2 regions of the Lysinibacillus sp. FSL P4-0201 genome follow, and region 1 is predicted to be linked to the other one. Evidence: riboswitches for the same ligand, from Rfam matches in the RefSeq annotation. Region 1 holds a riboswitch; the other holds the start of a gene.
What was found. A riboswitch is a leader RNA that binds a small molecule or an ion and turns the genes downstream of it on or off. The one in region 1 is predicted to bind S-adenosylmethionine.
Positions count from the first base shown of each region.

Region 2: another riboswitch for S-adenosylmethionine. It lies ahead of metA (homoserine O-succinyltransferase); the one in region 1 lies ahead of MKY76_RS02705 (MetQ/NlpA family ABC transporter substrate-binding protein).

Region 1 is NZ_CP151995.1:543,806-552,036, forward strand. It holds gene MKY76_RS02680 (CoA transferase) at 1-178, opposite strand, end outside; gene MKY76_RS02685 (alpha-hydroxy acid oxidase) at 175-1,335, opposite strand; gene MKY76_RS02690 (enoyl-CoA hydratase-related protein) at 1,350-2,129, opposite strand; gene MKY76_RS02695 (methionine ABC transporter permease) at 2,143-2,814, opposite strand; gene MKY76_RS02700 (ATP-binding cassette domain-containing protein) at 2,807-3,832, opposite strand; gene MKY76_RS02705 (MetQ/NlpA family ABC transporter substrate-binding protein) at 3,940-4,770, opposite strand; SAM riboswitch class I at 4,859-4,963, opposite strand; gene MKY76_RS02710 (PPC domain-containing DNA-binding protein) at 5,086-5,589, shown strand; gene MKY76_RS02715 (pyridoxal phosphate-dependent aminotransferase) at 5,632-6,801, opposite strand; gene MKY76_RS02720 (carbon-nitrogen family hydrolase) at 6,898-7,692, shown strand; gene MKY76_RS02725 (PucR family transcriptional regulator ligand-binding domain-containing protein) at 7,745-8,231, opposite strand, start outside.
Region 2 is NZ_CP151995.1:2,482,533-2,490,763, forward strand. It holds gene MKY76_RS12390 (spore germination protein) at 1-1,033, shown strand, start outside; gene MKY76_RS12395 (Ger(x)C family spore germination protein) at 1,059-2,258, shown strand; gene MKY76_RS12400 (hypothetical protein) at 2,263-2,496, shown strand; gene MKY76_RS12405 (endospore germination permease) at 2,528-3,676, shown strand; gene metA (homoserine O-succinyltransferase) at 3,716-4,651, opposite strand; SAM riboswitch class I at 4,775-4,886, opposite strand; gene MKY76_RS12415 (nucleotide excision repair endonuclease) at 5,090-5,461, shown strand; gene MKY76_RS12420 (hypothetical protein) at 5,516-5,902, opposite strand; gene MKY76_RS12425 (TrmB family transcriptional regulator) at 5,925-6,707, opposite strand; gene MKY76_RS12430 (TSUP family transporter) at 6,833-7,603, shown strand; gene panF (sodium/pantothenate symporter) at 7,644-8,231, opposite strand, start outside.

The DNA.
Region 1 (8,231 bases):
TATACATATGACTTTCTTCATTAACGAATGGACCCATTGTACGGGTATCGTCTCCATTTGGATATTTTTCAATTTTGATAACTTCTGCACCCATATCTGCTAATACCATGGTGCAATAGGGACCTGCTAAGACTTGTGATAAATCGATAACCTTTAATCCTTGTAATGCTTGTTTCATTTACCCTCAGTCCCATCCTGTTTGACTAATGTGATGTTGCGTAATCCTTTGACAGAGGTAGCACCGGCTAATGCGATAGAAACCTTTAATTCATCATAAAGATTGGTCATCACCTTTTCGACACCTTGTTGTCCCTCAAGGGCTAGTCCATAGACGAAAGGACGTCCAATTGCAACGGCATTCGCACCTAAAGCAAGTGCTTTTAAGGCATCCATGCCACGATATACACCACTATCTAATATAATAGGAATTTGTCCATTCACAACTTTCACAATAGCAGGAAGGGCATCAAGTGAACCAATCACACCATCTAATTGACGGCCACCATGGTTTGATACAATAATGCCATCAATACCATTGTCGATAGCATGTTTTGCATCTTCAGGATGTAAAATTCCCTTCAATAATATAGGAAGGTTGGTGCGTTTTTTTAGCTCTCGAACATGTTCCCAATTAAGTGTTGGGTGGAAGACATTTTGCAAGACACCTTGTACGTAGGACTCGAATGAATCATCAGGTAAAGTGGCTGTAAAAACGGGATCATTCATATAATTTCCTCTTGCATAGCCTAGCTTCAATGGTGAAAATTGATTGCGTACATCTTCTTCACGCCAGCCTAGCATTACGGTGTCGACAGTTAAAACGATCGCTTCAAATCCAGCTTCCTCCGCACGTGCAGCCATGCTAAAAGCAATTTCTTCATTAGTAGACCAATATAATTGAAACCATTTTGTTGCAGAAGGCGCAGCTTGAGCAACTTCTTCAAGAGCAAAAGTGGACACAGTGCTTTGTATATAAGGGATATTTAAAAACTGGGCGGCACGTGCAACGGCAAGCTCACCTTCATCGTGAACCATTCCGTTCATGCCCACAGGAGCAAAAAGCAAAGGAGTTGGATATGTTTTACCAAACAAATGAACCGATGTATCAACGTTTGACACATCATTTAAAAATCGGGGAACAATGGAATACTTCTCAAAAGCTGCACGATTATTGCGCAGTGTTTGTTCACCGCCAGCACCTGAACGGATGTAGCCAAAAGGGCCAGCTTCGATTTTTTCCGCTACGGCCTTTTCTAAATCTGCAAAGCAAATGGGGAAGGGGGCTTGTGCAGTTATATTTTTTAAGAGTAGATCGCCATCAGTTATGTTTGTCATCGTTACTACCTCACTTATTTATTGAAAATAGGCTTTCTTTTATTTAAAAAGGCTTGAATACCTTCGTTATAATCGTCTGAACTAAATGAATCCAAAACTAACTGTGCCAGCTCATCGTTTTCTTCAATTTCACCATCAACAATTGCTTGGATAATTTTTTTGATGCCTGCGTTTGCAATGGATGATTTACTTAATAAATGTTCAGCGAATTGCAATGTCGCCTCATCAATTTCCTCTGGTTCGTGTAGGGCCGTGATTAAACCAATATTTTTTCCTTCTTCAGCTGTAAAAATAGTAGCTGTGTACAAAATTTCCTTTGCCTTAGCGACACCAACAATATTGATGAGACGTTTCGTGCTTTCTAAATTATAGACAATACCTATGTTTGCAGCGGTAATGCCTAGCTTACTCTTAGGCGTTGCTATTCTAAAATCACAAGCATTTGCTAACTCTAAGCCACCACCAATTGCTAAGCCCTGAATCATAGCAATTGTCGGGTGTGGAAATTTATAGAGAGCATCGATCGCCTTTAGAGCCAATTCATTATAGGCTTTAGCATTGTCTGTAGCATAACGAACATCTAAAAACTCGCTAATATCTGCACCGGAAGAAAAGGCTACTTCATTGACACCGCGAACAATTAAAAGTTTGATGGAAGAATCTATACGGAGCAGCTCTAGTTGGTCTACTATGGCTTGAAACATTGCCCTTGATAAAGAATTCCGTTTATCCGGGCGGTTTAATACTAACGTTGCAATATAGCCATTTTTCTCTACATAAATTTCGTTTGTCATCTTCATTCTCCTCTTAATCTTTTTTCAACTTCGCGGCGAAGCGGTTACCAATGGATTGAATGCTCTGCACAAGGATGATTAAGATAAAGACAGTTGCATACATCACATCAACCTCATAGCGCAAATGACCATAACGATAGGCAAGGTCACCTAAACCGCCAGCACCAACCATTCCTGCCATTGCTGTTGCACCAATTAATCCTATTGTGGCAATTGTTAAGCCTAAAATAATAGATGGTCGCGCTTCACGTAATAGGACATGCCAAATGATATGGCGACGTTTAATACCCATGGCTGTGTAGGCTTCTACTACTCCGGAATCCACTTCTAAAAGCGCAGATTCCATCAGCCGTGCAATATAAGGAGCTGTGTAAACAACTAGTGGAACGATTACACCTTTAACACCAATTGTTGTACCTACAATTAACTTGGTAAAAGGTAAGATGAAGAATAACAAAATGATAAATGGAACAGAGCGAACAATATTGATAAATAGATTAAAAAACTGATAGAAAAATTTATTTTCAAAGGATTGTCCTGGTCGTGTTAAAACGATTAATAACCCTAATGGAATGCCAATCAGAATGGAGAAAAATAATGAAATTCCGACCATTTGAAATGTTTCGATAATTGCTTTGCCAATAACATCTGACCAGTCTGTAAAGAAGCTTTGGATACTACTCATTGAACGCACCTCCTAATTCTTCCACTGCCACGCCATTTTCTGAAAAATACGTTAACGCCTTTTGGACAATCTGCGTTTCGCCATGTAAATGCACCACAATATTGCCGACAATACCGTTTTTTAATTCAATAATATTAGCTGTTAAAATATTTGGTTGCACATCATATACCTTAGTGACTTCTGCTAATAATGGCTTACCAGTACTTTCACCAAGGAATGTTAAACGGATTACACTTCCTGAAACATTTAATTGCTCAATAAGAGAAGGGGATAAATTACGTTGTGAAATTGTATTCAAAAACTTTCGCGTTGTAGGGTGCTTCGGTTTCGCAAAAAGTTCAATCGCTGTGCCAAATTCCACAACTTTCCCTGATTCTAGAACAGAAACCTCATCGCAAATTTTTTGAATTACATTCATTTCATGTGTGATGAGCAGAATCGTAATGCCTAATTCACGATTAATTTTTAACAACAATTCAAGAATGGCTTCCGTTGTCTCAGGATCAAGTGCACTTGTTGCTTCGTCACTAAGTAAAATCTCTGGTTCCTGTGCTAAGGCACGTGCAATAGCCACACGCTGTTTTTGACCACCTGAAAGTTGATTTGGGTAACTATCTAGTTTATCTGTTAAACCGACAATTTCAGCATACTTAGCTACTCGGTTTTTTACTTCCGCCTCTTTATAGCCTAGTAGCTTTAAGGGAACTGCAATATTATTGTAAACTGTTGCTGTTTTTAAGAGATTAAAGTGCTGGAAGATCATCCCGATTTTTTGGCGTGTTTGACGTAATTCGTGAAGAGAAAGGGTCGTAATGTCTACATTGTCTATCACTACTTTTCCTGCTGTAGGACGTTCTAGTAGATTAACGCAACGAATGAGTGTACTTTTACCAGCACCACTATAGCCGATTACACCATGAATTTGTCCCCTTTTTACGTGAAGGTTGATGCCATCCACAGCTTTTATGATGCCTTTTTTCGATTTAAATTCTTTTGAGATATTTTGTAATTGAATCATGCGATTGTTTGCTCCTTTCTCAACCTTCTAAAAAGCAAGAATCTGCTCGTCTTCCCATTGGGGAATTTCAGCAGATTCTTCGGCTTTATAGAAGCTTTCTGAACATATTACCAGCTAGGGATTACAGAACCTTTGAATTCCTCTTCGATGAATTGACGCACTTCGTCAGATTGGTAAGCCTCAACGAACTTTTTAATTGTTGGATCATTTTCATTTTCAGCACGTACAACAATATAGTTCACGTATGGAGAATCAGTAGATTCCAATAAAATAGAGTCATCTTTAGGGTTAATGCCAGCCTCTAGTGCAAAGTTTGTATTAATAGCTGCTACATCTACTTCACTAAGTTGTTTAGGAATTTGAGCTGCCTCTAATTCAATGAATTTTAAATTCTTTTTGTTTTCTTCTACATCACGGATCGAGGCTGTTAAGTCTGCACCCTCTTTTAACTTAATATAGCCAGCTTCCTGTAAAACAAAGAGGGCACGTGCTCCATTCGTTGGGTCATTTGGTAAGCCAAACGTTGCACCGTCAGGAATGTCATCAAAGGATTTATATTTTTCTGAGTAGATACCCATTGGATTTAAAATCGTCTTGCCCACTGGTACTAAATCTGTATCATGGTCTTTATTAAATGTATCTAGGAAAGGCTCGTGTTGATAGCTGTTCGCATCAAGATCACCTTCAGCTAAGGATGTATTAGGTAAAACATAGTCAGAAAATGATTTTAGTTCTACTTCTAGCCCATTTTCTTTTGCTACTTTAGCGGCTACTTCTGCAATTTCTTCGTGTGGACCAGAAGTGACGCCTACAACGATTTTCTTTTCATCAATTCCTTCAGCTTGGCTTTTACTATCTTCTTTAGAGCCACAGCCTGCTAAAGCTGCTACTAATGTTAAACTTGCTAAACCTACTAAAAATTTATTTTTCTTTTTCATGAAAATACCTCCAAGATTGTTTTTATCGGTTTTTTGAAAATAAAAAAACTCTCTTACAAATTAAGAGAGGCTCATGAAAAGATGTCCTCTCTTATCTATCAAACGAAGATCGTTTGCAGGATTTAGCACCTTCCTATAAAAAGGAGGTTGCCGAGCTTCATAGGGCCAGTCCCTCAGCTACTCTTGATAAGAGATTTATAATATTTTTTTGTAATTCCGATAGAACTAATATAATTTATAGGGTATAGTAAGTCAATAAATAATTTTTAAATTTTTTATATAATTATAATATTTCGACGCAAAAGAGGGATAACAATGTCTGTAAGAGTTAATTATGGTATAGGTTCATTTGGTAAGGTTATTAGTGCTCGTTTTCTAACGGGAACAGATATCATTGAAGGGATTGAAGCGCTTTGCGAAGAGAATAGCATAGAGTCAGCAACAATTGTAAGCTGTATTGGCAGCTTTCAAAAAAGCAGCTTTGTTTATTTAGTGCCAGATGCAACAGCTCAAATTCAAGTTCGTTTTAGTGATGTGATTGAAAAAGAGGGACCATTAGAATTTATTCAAGGTTCAGGTGTGGTGTGTAAGCGAGATGGTGGATATGAGACACATTTCCATGGTTCTATGAGCGATCAATGGGGTGTTGTATCAGGTGGGCATTTAATAAAAGGGGGCAACCCTGTTATTACTGCTGACATCGTGTTGGCAGAGGTACAAGGGATTCAACATATTCGAAAATGGGATGATGAAACAGGTCATGTTCAATTTTATCCATTAGAAAATGGTTTAGGGCAACCAAGGAAAATTGAAAAATAGTAATAATCCTGTAGCTAGGGATAGCTACAGGATACGGCGTCATTATCTTTTAAACAATTGTAATTGCTCGATTCTATGGATTGCTTCATGTAAGCGCTCCTCACTAACCAGCAATCCTACGCGTACATAGCCTTCACCATATTGACCGAAGCCATTACCTGCTGCTACAGCGATATCAGCTTTTTCGAGCAAAAGATCAGCAAACTGTTCACTTGTATAGCCTAGTGGTACAGGGAGCCATGCGAAGAAGGAGCCTTTTGGAGCCGTAACATGCCAGCCAATTCTTCGAGCTTCTTCAATGAGTACATTGCGGCGACGCTCATAAGTAGCTCGTAGTTCATCCGCACATTGTTGGGAAGCCGTCAGTGCTACTGCTGCGGCTTGTTGAATGGCAGGGAATTGACTACAAAACAGATGATCCTGAATTAGATTAATAGCAGCAATAATCTCGGCATTCCCTACAGCGAAGCCTATACGCCAGCCAGCCATATTATAGGTTTTCGATAATGTATACATTTCAACTCCTACTTCTTTTGCACCCTTTGCTTGAAGGAAGCTAACTGGTTTATTACCGTCAAATCCTATTGCCCCATAAGCAAAATCATGTGATACGATAATATTGTGCTCCTTCGCAAAGCGAATGGTCTCTTCAAAAAACGCAAGTGATGCTGTACCACCTGTAGGGTTGTTCGGGTAATTTAAGTAAAGAAGCTTTGCTTTTTCTTTCACTTCATCAGGTAATGCATGATAATCAGGTAAGAAATCATTTTCAGCAAAAAGGGGCATTACTTCAAAATTGACGTCTCCTAGTACAACACCTGATAGGTAATCTGGATAGCCAGGATCTGGTAAGAGCATCGTGTCACCAGGGTTTAACACAGCTAAAGGTAGCTCAACTAGACCAATTTTTGTTCCACCAAGAATCGCTACCTCTGTATCTGGATTTAGTTCTACCTGATATTCACGTAGATAAAAGTCCGCAGCAGCTTGGCGTAATTCAGCGAGACCTCTAAAAGGTGAATATTTGTGGTTTTGAGGATTTTCAGCTGCTTCCTGTAATGCTTGAATGATGTGAATAGGCGTTGGCTGATCGGGATTTCCTTGCCCAAGGTTAATGACATCACGCCCTTCTTCTAGAGCCAAGTTTACTTTTTGAACGAGTGCTGCAAAAAATTGAGTGGGTAGTTGCTGTAGTTTTTTAGAGAATTCCATGCATGATCACCTTTTTCAGAATATAATAATTATTATTGAAGAATATGAAGCAAATAGTATTACTTTTTCTGTTAATTGTCTAGAGGAGGAATAGAGATGAAAATCGGTTGTATTCAATTAAATGTTGGCTTTGGCAAAGTTGAAGAAAATTTTGAACGTGCCGAGGATAAGATTCGTGAAGCTGCAAAAAATAGGGCAGAAATCATAGTGTTACCTGAAATGTGGAATACAGGCTATGCTTTAGAGAAACTGCCTGAGCTAGCAGATATCAATGGTGAGCGGACAAAGACCTTTTTGGCTAAACTTGCTAAGGAACTTGATGTACATATTGTAGGGGGCTCTGTTTCAACAAAGAAAGGCGATAAATTTTATAATACGATGTATACCTTTGATCGTAATGGAGAACTTGTTGGGGAATATAGCAAGGCACATCTTTTCCGTTTAATGGACGAGCATCTTTACTTGGAAGCAGGGGATGAAATGAATCGTTTTGCTTTAGATGATATTGAAGCTGCTGGTGTCATTTGCTATGATATTCGCTTCCCAGAATGGTTACGTGCACATGCATTACAAGGAGCAAAGGTATTATTTGTACCAGCGCAGTGGCCAACTCCAAGGATTGACCATTGGAAAACGTTGCTACAGGCTCGTGCAATTGAAAATCAATGCTTTGTCATTGCAGTAAATCGTATTTCGAAAAAGGTAGAAAATTTTAATGGGCAGTCTATGATTATTCAGCCTTGGGGAGAAGTATTATGGGTAGGTGCTGAGGACGAGGAAGTAGCAGTGATCGATGTAGACTTTTCTATTGTCGATGAAGTACGTGGAAGAATTCCTGTTTACGATGATCGTAGACCTGGATTGTATCACGATGTAGTTGTGAAAGGGTAATAAAGGGCACGCTTAGGAGGGGAGTTAACCTTTTAAGCGTGCCAACTTTTTTCTAGCTCTTATCCTCGATTAATGAATTGGCTAGTAGCATAAATTCAAGTGTAATGCGGTTATGCCCGTTCATAAAATTTTTACCAAGTAAACTTTCAAGCTTTTTTAAGCGGTGATAGAGTGTTTGACGAACAATAAACAATTGATTCGCTGTTTGCTGTTTAGAGCCATTTGTTTGTAAATACACCTGCAATGTTTCGAGAAGCTTACTATTATATTTTTCATCGTATTCAATAACGGGCTGTAAATAGTCGTAAATCACTTCCTGTAAATCCACCTGCATTTGTAATTTATAGATTAAATGATATAAATGCAGATCATCATAAAAGAACGAGGACGTTTGTACTTTTCGACAAATATATAAGGTTTCCAGTGCAGTTTGATAGCTTTTAGGAATTTCATCCACATCACAAACGACCTTCCCAATAGCTATCTGATAACCTTGTGCCTGCTGCTTTTTATAAAATTCAGTTTTGACCAAAGAGGAA
Region 2 (8,231 bases), 1.9 Mb from region 1:
AGCGCTCATTCGTCGCAAAATAAAAAGTCCGAATCTCTGGATAAAATCACGCGTTATCGGAGATGTGACACAAACAGATGTAGCAGTGATGTATATAAATGGCATCGCCAGTGACAAAATCGTCGCAGAGGTATTGGCTCGATTAGATCGTATTAATATTGATGGCATTCTGGAAAGTGGCTATATTGAGGATTTTATTCAAGACTCAAAAAACTCTATGTTTCCTACCGTCTACAACTCTGAACGACCTGATGTCATCGCAGGTGAATTATTAGATGGCAAAGTGGCGATTCTAGTTGATGGCACACCTTTTGTCTTAGTCGTTCCAGCGCTATTTACATCCTTTTTACAATCAGCAGAAGATTATTATCAGCATTGGATGATTAGCTCACTTGTACGTATCTTGCGTTTCTTTGGTATCAGTCTAGCATTAGTAGCACCATCCTTGTATGTGGCGATTACTACCTTTCATCAGGAAATGCTACCGACACCCATGTTAATTAGCATTGCTTCACAAAGGGAAGGCGTACCCTTTCCTGCAGTAGTAGAAGCGCTTATTATGGAGGTTGCCTTTGAGGTCTTAAGGGAAGCTGGACTTCGTATGCCTCGAACAATCGGTCCTGCGGTATCCATCGTAGGTACTTTAGTTATTGGTCAGGCAGCAGTTGATGCAGGCGTCGTATCCGCTGTAATGGTAATTATTGTAGCCTTAACAGCGATTTGTAGCTTTCTATTCCCTGCCTATGGCTTATCGAATACGATTCGTGTACTACGTTTCCCATTAATGATTTTAGCTGCTATGTTTGGTTTATTCGGTGTAATGTTTGGCATTATGCTAATTATTCTTCATCTATGTAGCATTCGTTCATTTGGTGTACCTTATTTAAGCCCATTCGCACCGTTGGTATTACAGGATCAGAAGGATGCGTTTCTGCTGTTCCCGCGTAGAAAGTTACTTACACGACCTCGTTTGGTCAATCAAAAAAATATTGTTAGAGGACATAAATATATCAATGTAAAAAGCAGGAAATAACAACTGGATAAATGAGGAATGGAATATGGCAAAAATAAACTGGATTTGCTTACTATGTATCCTCACAATACTGTTAAGTGGCTGCTGGAGTAAGCGTGAATTAAATGAATTGGCCATAGTCGTAGCATTTGGCATTGACAAAATAGATGAGGAATATGAAATTACAGTTCAAATTGTTGATCCTAGTGAAGTCTCAGTGCGCCAAGCTTCCACTCAACGCTCTCCTGTCGTTAGCTATCATTCGAGAGGCGAGACCATCTTTGAAGCCATTCGGAAAATGACGACTATTGCAGCTCGAAAACCTTATTTTGCCCACCTTCAAGTGGTTGTATTAGGGGAAGATCTCGCGAAAGAAGGCATTAGTGATGCACTTGATTTAATTGTAAGGGACCATGAATTTCGTAAGGATTTCGACGTCATTATGTCTCACGAAGCAACAGCGAAGGAAGTATTAAATGTACTAACACCCATCGAAAAAGTTCCTGCAAATAAAATCTTGAATTCCCTTGATGTCTCTGAAAAGGCTTGGGGCTCCACGATAGCTGTTAATATTGATGAATTAGTCAATACGTTAACCAATAAGCATAAAGGGGCGTTAATTTCTGCTATTGAAGTTCATGGCGATAAGAAATTAGGTGTAGATCAAACAAATGTGCAACGTGTTAAAACACCTGTGCTATTACGTTATACAGGTTTAGCAGTATTTAAAGGGGATAAATATATAGGGCTACTGACTGAAAGCGAAAGCAAAAGTATTAGTTTTCTTAATGACAAAATTCAAAGTACGATAGAAATCATCGCCTGTCCTAATAAAGGGACCTTGTCTACTGAAATCACCCAATCCACTACAAAGGTGAAAGGGTCATTTAAAAACGGGAAACCGAAAATCGATGTCCATATTAATGTAGAGCAGAATGTTGGAGAGGTCGAATGTGATATCGATCTTACCAAAAATAAATCGATTGATTACGTTAATAAAAAAACAGCCCAGGGTATTGATGACCGCATTGAAAAAACAGTAGAGAAAATTCAACAGCAATATGAAGTCGATGTTTTTGGATTTGGGGATGCCCTACATCGGGCAGATCCAAAGCAGTGGAAAAAAATTAAGGATGACTGGACTTCCATTTTTCCAGATTTAGCAGTGGCTGTTCATGTAAAGGTAACAACCCAAGGTTCAGGTACGATGCAAAATTCATTATTAAACAAGCCAAAGGAGGAGTAATGAGATGGTACTAGCAGTAGCTATCTTGATTATTGCAATCATTGTTGCTCTTGTTTTTATTCCAAAGCTAAAAAAGCAACAGGATAGAAAAGCCATTATTGTATTCTCCTTTTTGCTATTTATTGGAACGGCTTTAAATATGGGGATTGCCCTTAAAATCCATATTCCTAGCCCATTAGATTTGATTACCTTTATCTTCACACCGATTAGGGATTACATTGTGTCATTCACAAAATAGAAAGATGGACTGAGAAACGGAGGGTAGCTTGATGGAAAAAGAGATAATTAGTTCAAGACAGTTTACAATCGTTACCTTTCTCTATTCTATCGGTACAGCGATTTTAATTATCCCTTCGAGTATTACTGGTGCCGCTAAGCAAGATGCTTGGATAGCGGCAAGCATTGGTGTTCTGCTCAGTTTACTGGTTCTAAAATTATTTTTAACACTGGCCAATCAAACACCGTCCCTAAACTTTATCGAGGCCAATGAAAAAATTCTTGGGCGTTTTTTCGGGAAAATCACAGCGATTTGTTTCCTGATTATGACCTTTCTTTCGGCTGGAGAATTACTTTATTTTATCGGTATTTTCATGAAAACGGAAGTTATGCCAGAGACACCGACATTAGCATTTGCCCTACTGTTCAGTATCCTTATTATGTATGCCGCTTATTTAGGGATTGAGACCTTTGCCCGTTCGGCAGAAATCCTCTTCCCATTGTTTATCTTTATTTTTATTTTTTTCGTCATTAGTATTACCCCTCAAATTACATTTGAGAATATTCAGCCTCTACTAGAAGCGACCAAAGCATCTATGTTTTATAGTATTGCACGCTTTATGAGTATCTTTTCCTTTCCATTAATTGTATTATTGATGCTCTATCCTACTGGCGTCAATGTACAGCCGTCTGCACAGAAAGGGCTATATATTGGGGCAATCCTTGGCGGAATCGTCTTAGTTACGTTGATTGTCCTATCAATTCTTGTATTAGGTCCTGAAAACACTGCATCAAGGACATTTCCTAGCTATGCCTTAGCGCAAAGAATATCTATAGGGAATTTTTTACAGCGCATTGAAATCATTATGGCATTTATGTGGATTACGTCTATATATATTCGTACATTTATGTATTTCTATACGACCGTTGTTGGCCTCGCACAAATTTTAAAGATCAAGGATCATCGCCCACTCATTATACCGATGGGGATAATTGTTATTGGACTTTCTCAAATTGTTCATCCAGATATTGTGCATTCTACTAATTATAATAATGAAATTTGGCCAATCTTTTCCTTTATTTTCACCATTTTATTACCTATACTTTTGTTGATTGTGGTAGTTATTCGCAATCGTAAATCCAAGGCTCAAAATAACGAAACACCTCAGCAGGAAACAGAAAATGACAATCAAAAAGTCTAATTTCTTCTAAGCTAGAAAAGAAATTAGACTTTTTATTAATTAAATATGATATTCGATTTCATCTACAAAATCCCATTCATATGGTGTTTCTTGGTAAACATAGTAGTTCAACCAGTTAGAGAATAATAGATGCGTATGGGCACGCCATGTATTCATCGGCACTTGTGTCGGATCGTCATTCGGGAAGTAGTTTACAGGAACGGCGATATCTATGCCCTTCGCCACATCGCGACTGTATTCATCGGCTAGCGTTGTCGCATCATACTCTAGATGCCCCGTAATCATAATATTTTTATTATCTTTTGATTGTACAATAAATACCCCAGCATCCTCTGAATAGGATAATAATCGTAGATCTGGATGATTGCGAACCTCGTCAATCGAAACAGATGTATAGCGTGAATGGGGCGCAGTAAATAAATCACTAAAGCCACGTACCAAATCTACAGTTAAATCTGTAATCACATGGGAATAGACGCCTGAGCATTTAGCAGAAAGCTCAACCTTCCCAATGCCATAATGATGATACAATGCAGCCTGTGCCCCCCAACATATATGTAGCACGGATGTCACATTCTTTTTAGACCAATCCATAATTTCTGAAATTTCCTGCCAATAGTTGACCTCTTCAAAAGCCATTTTTTCTACTGGCGCACCAGTTATAATCATACCATCATAGCGTCGGTGTCGAATCTGATTGAACGTTGTGTAGAAAAGCTGCAAATGGGATTTACTCACATTTTTAGACTCGTGTGTGGCTGTATTCAAAAAGGTAATATTGACTTGTAATGGTGTATTCCCCAATAAACGTAATAATTGGAGCTCTGTTTTTTCTTTTTCAGGCATTAAATTTAATATTAATATATTTAATGGACGGATTTGCTGTGTTTTCGCACGATCTTCTTCCATGACGAAGATTTTTTCCTCACGTAAATGTTCTCCAGCTGGTAAATTTTTCGGAATATTAATTGGCATCTTGCTTTCCCCTCTCTATAATCACTCTCTTTTAGCAAATCTTGCTTGCGTAGGATGCAACGAAATTAAAAAATCCTCCTCATTCCATACGAGATAGAATGAGAAGGATTTTTTTCACGTCCACTCTTATCTCTCAAAGGAAAAAATCCTTTGCTGGAATTAGCACCTTTCTAACAATTGTTAGAGGTTGCTGAAGCGTCATCGGGCCAAATCCCTCAGCTTCTCTTGATAAGATTATTTAATTATCTTGAATTGTAACACGAACTAGTTAGAATATCAATAATTCATAGAATATTTTGTGATTCACGCGCATGTTTCTCGGTCATTTGATGTACACTAAGCTTGCTATCTGTGGGGTTTCTACATTTAAAATTTATGGTAAACATGCCGTAATTATGTTACCATATACTTTTAGTAAGAGAGAGGAACGTGAATAGTTTGATTAAAATTGAATTTCCAAAACCAGATCTAGTAATCCGTCAACGTGAACAAGATTTAAAACCAGGTGATGTGCCGATCACACCTTACTTTGGTTTTATTGACTTCCATAAAATCACACGAGATAAAGGCGGCATTTTCTTATTCTATAATGACAAGAATGAGCTATTGTTTGTTGGGAAAGCACGTAAAATTCGTCAACGTATTAAAAAACATTTCGAGGATAATGTATCTCCGATGAAAAACCATCGTGATGAAGTGTTCAAAATTGAAGTCTATGAAGTAGAAGATCCAATGGAACGTGAAATTTACGAAACATATGCGATTAATACTTTCCGCTCTAAATATAACGTAGACAAAGTCTTTTATTAGACATCACGTAAAGAAACCGAAATCTCATTTCTAAAGGGATTTCGGTTTCTTTTATCACATAATGGTCATACGATCAATTGGCGTACTCTGACCGTTAATTCGCAAATCAATGGTATCCAGCTCAGGATTCTTGACGGTGACTTTAAAAACATAGGGTTGTGCCTCTTTCCTTTGCTCGCTGCCTTCTTCTAACTGGATAATAAGCCTATTTCCCTCAGCTGTAATACTTGCCAATACATTCCCTTTTGAATAATAAACAAGGTAATATGGAGCATCCTTTTCATGCAATAGTTGTATTCTGTCATTAGAAACGATATTTTTTTGGACATTATCTGGGACAACCGTTAGCTCATGAATCGTTGGTGGTTCGGTAGGTGGTGTAGCATTACAGGCTCCTAGCATTAGTAGGCTTATTAAACCTAGCAACACGAATTTTTTCAAGTTCCTCCCCTTCCTTATACGACTATTCTAAGAAAAAAGCTTTACGTTCCTTAGCAATCCAGTCTTCTAACTCCTGATCATCACGTTTTACTAACCGATTGATGAGCACATCATGCCATATATAATCCTCTAACAAATAAATATGAACTGGATCATTGGTGATAAAGGCCGTCTCTTGGGTAGATGGAGAATGACCATAAATCATTTCCTGACCATCTATCGATAAGATAAACCAATGCGGTGTAGACGCTTTTTTTGTATAATGTGTGGCTCTATGCTGGTCAATTGAGGCGAGATGCTCTCCTACATACAACGTAATGCCATGAACAGGAACATGCAGCGCCACCTCTTGCAAATCTTCACGTAAGGCATCATACATATCTTCCCACATCGACAGCATCACTTTTTTCTTCGCCTTCTTTAGAAGTGACTGACAATAGTTGATAATGGATTCCTTGCCCTTCAGCATGACCACTTTAGGCTCAGCTTCCTGTACTTTTTCCTCTAATTTCTCTAATTTCCCGCTTATAGACGTAAAATTCGACTCCCAGCGCTGTTGCATTTGCTGTAAGAACACAGACACAGGCATTGCCGAATAGGTCGTTTGTTCTGCGGTCTCTTCTTTTAACACGATGCCCTTTTCTACAAGGATATTTAAAATATCATACACTCTTGCACGTGGTATGCCAGAATTTTTACTAACCTGATAAGCACTGACATGACTTTGCTGAACAAGTGCCGTATAGGCCTTCGCTTCATATTCTGTAAAACCCATTTCTTTCAGCTGGGTGATTAATTCCTCCATGTAATCCCTCCATTATCTTTATTATAGGCTACCAATGTGAAGATTTGCCAATGAAAAAATGGGGTTTACAGCGCAAATAAAATTAGTTACTATTTCAGTAGTAACTAATTATAAAGAGGTGTCATATGTTGTTTGAAATCGATGTACATATTCTCATACTATTAATTTCTTTTGGATTTCTGGCGGCTTTTGTTGACTCAGTAGTGGGAGGGGGCGGTTTAATTTCACTACCAGCCTTACTATTTGTTGGGCTCAATCCAGCTGCTGCGGTTGCCACGAACAAACTAGCAGGAGCTATGGGCTCGCTCACTTCCTCTATTTCTTTCTATCGTTCTGGCCAGCTGGACATTCGCTCTGTCCTCAAATATTTTCCATCAGCATTTATCGGATCATTATGTGGTGCTTGGACTGTGCATCTGATTAATCCAGCATTACTAAAGCCATTAATGCTTGTTATGCTGGCGGCTGTTGGGGTATATACGATCCTTAAAAAGGATTGGGGTGCCGTCTCTACCGTAAAAAATCTATCTAAAAAACATTTATTTTTATTTATGCTGCTATTATTTGCTATTGGTTTTTATGATGGATTTCTTGGTCCTGGGACAGGGTCGTTTTTAATCTTTAGCTTCTTACTGGTAGGCTTTGATTTTTTAAAGGCGGCTGGTAATGCGAAGTTTTTAAATTTGGCGAGTAATGTGGCTGGTGTTTGTATGTTTGCTTACTTAGGTCAAATTCATTATGTTTATGGTCTAGTCATGGGCATTGCGCAAATTGGTGGGGCTATGCTTGGCTCACGGATGGCAATCAAGAAAGGAAGTGGCTTTGTCCGCACGCTATTTATTGTCGTTACAATGACATTACTTGCGAAAAATGCCTATGATTTTATGATGCATTAAAATAAACGCCACAGAATTTGAAATCTGTGGCGTTTTGGCGTTAAATCATAAGCTTTTCGTTTTTAAATTTATGACTAGTGGACAAACTGACAATCACAAAAATAAAGAAGGATGCGACAATTGGTATCGTGACTGTATGCATACCCAAGACAGAAGGATAAAACCGATCAATCATAATATACAACAACATGCCTGAAATCATTGACGCAATCGCTCCGTATTTATTCGCTTTTTTCCAATACAATCCTAAAACGACTGTCCAAATAAAGACAGCCTCTAGTCCACCGAAGGCAAATAAGTTCAACCACACTAATAAATCAGGTGGATTGAGTGCAAAGATGACAACGGCTAGGCCAATGACTGTTGTTACAATAAAGCTTGCACGCTTTATCTCTGCATCACTAGCTTTCGGCTTCATATAATTTAAATAGATGTCTTTGACAACTGTAGAGCTGACAAGCATTAGTAAAGCATTAACCGTAGACATTGTCGCAGCCATTGGTGCAGCTAAAACGATTCCTGCTAAAAATGGCGGTAATACCTTCAATGTCAGGAGCGGCATGACTTTATCACCAATCTCAATGCCCGGTAAGACAGGTCGGGCTAACACCCCAATTAAATGCATGCC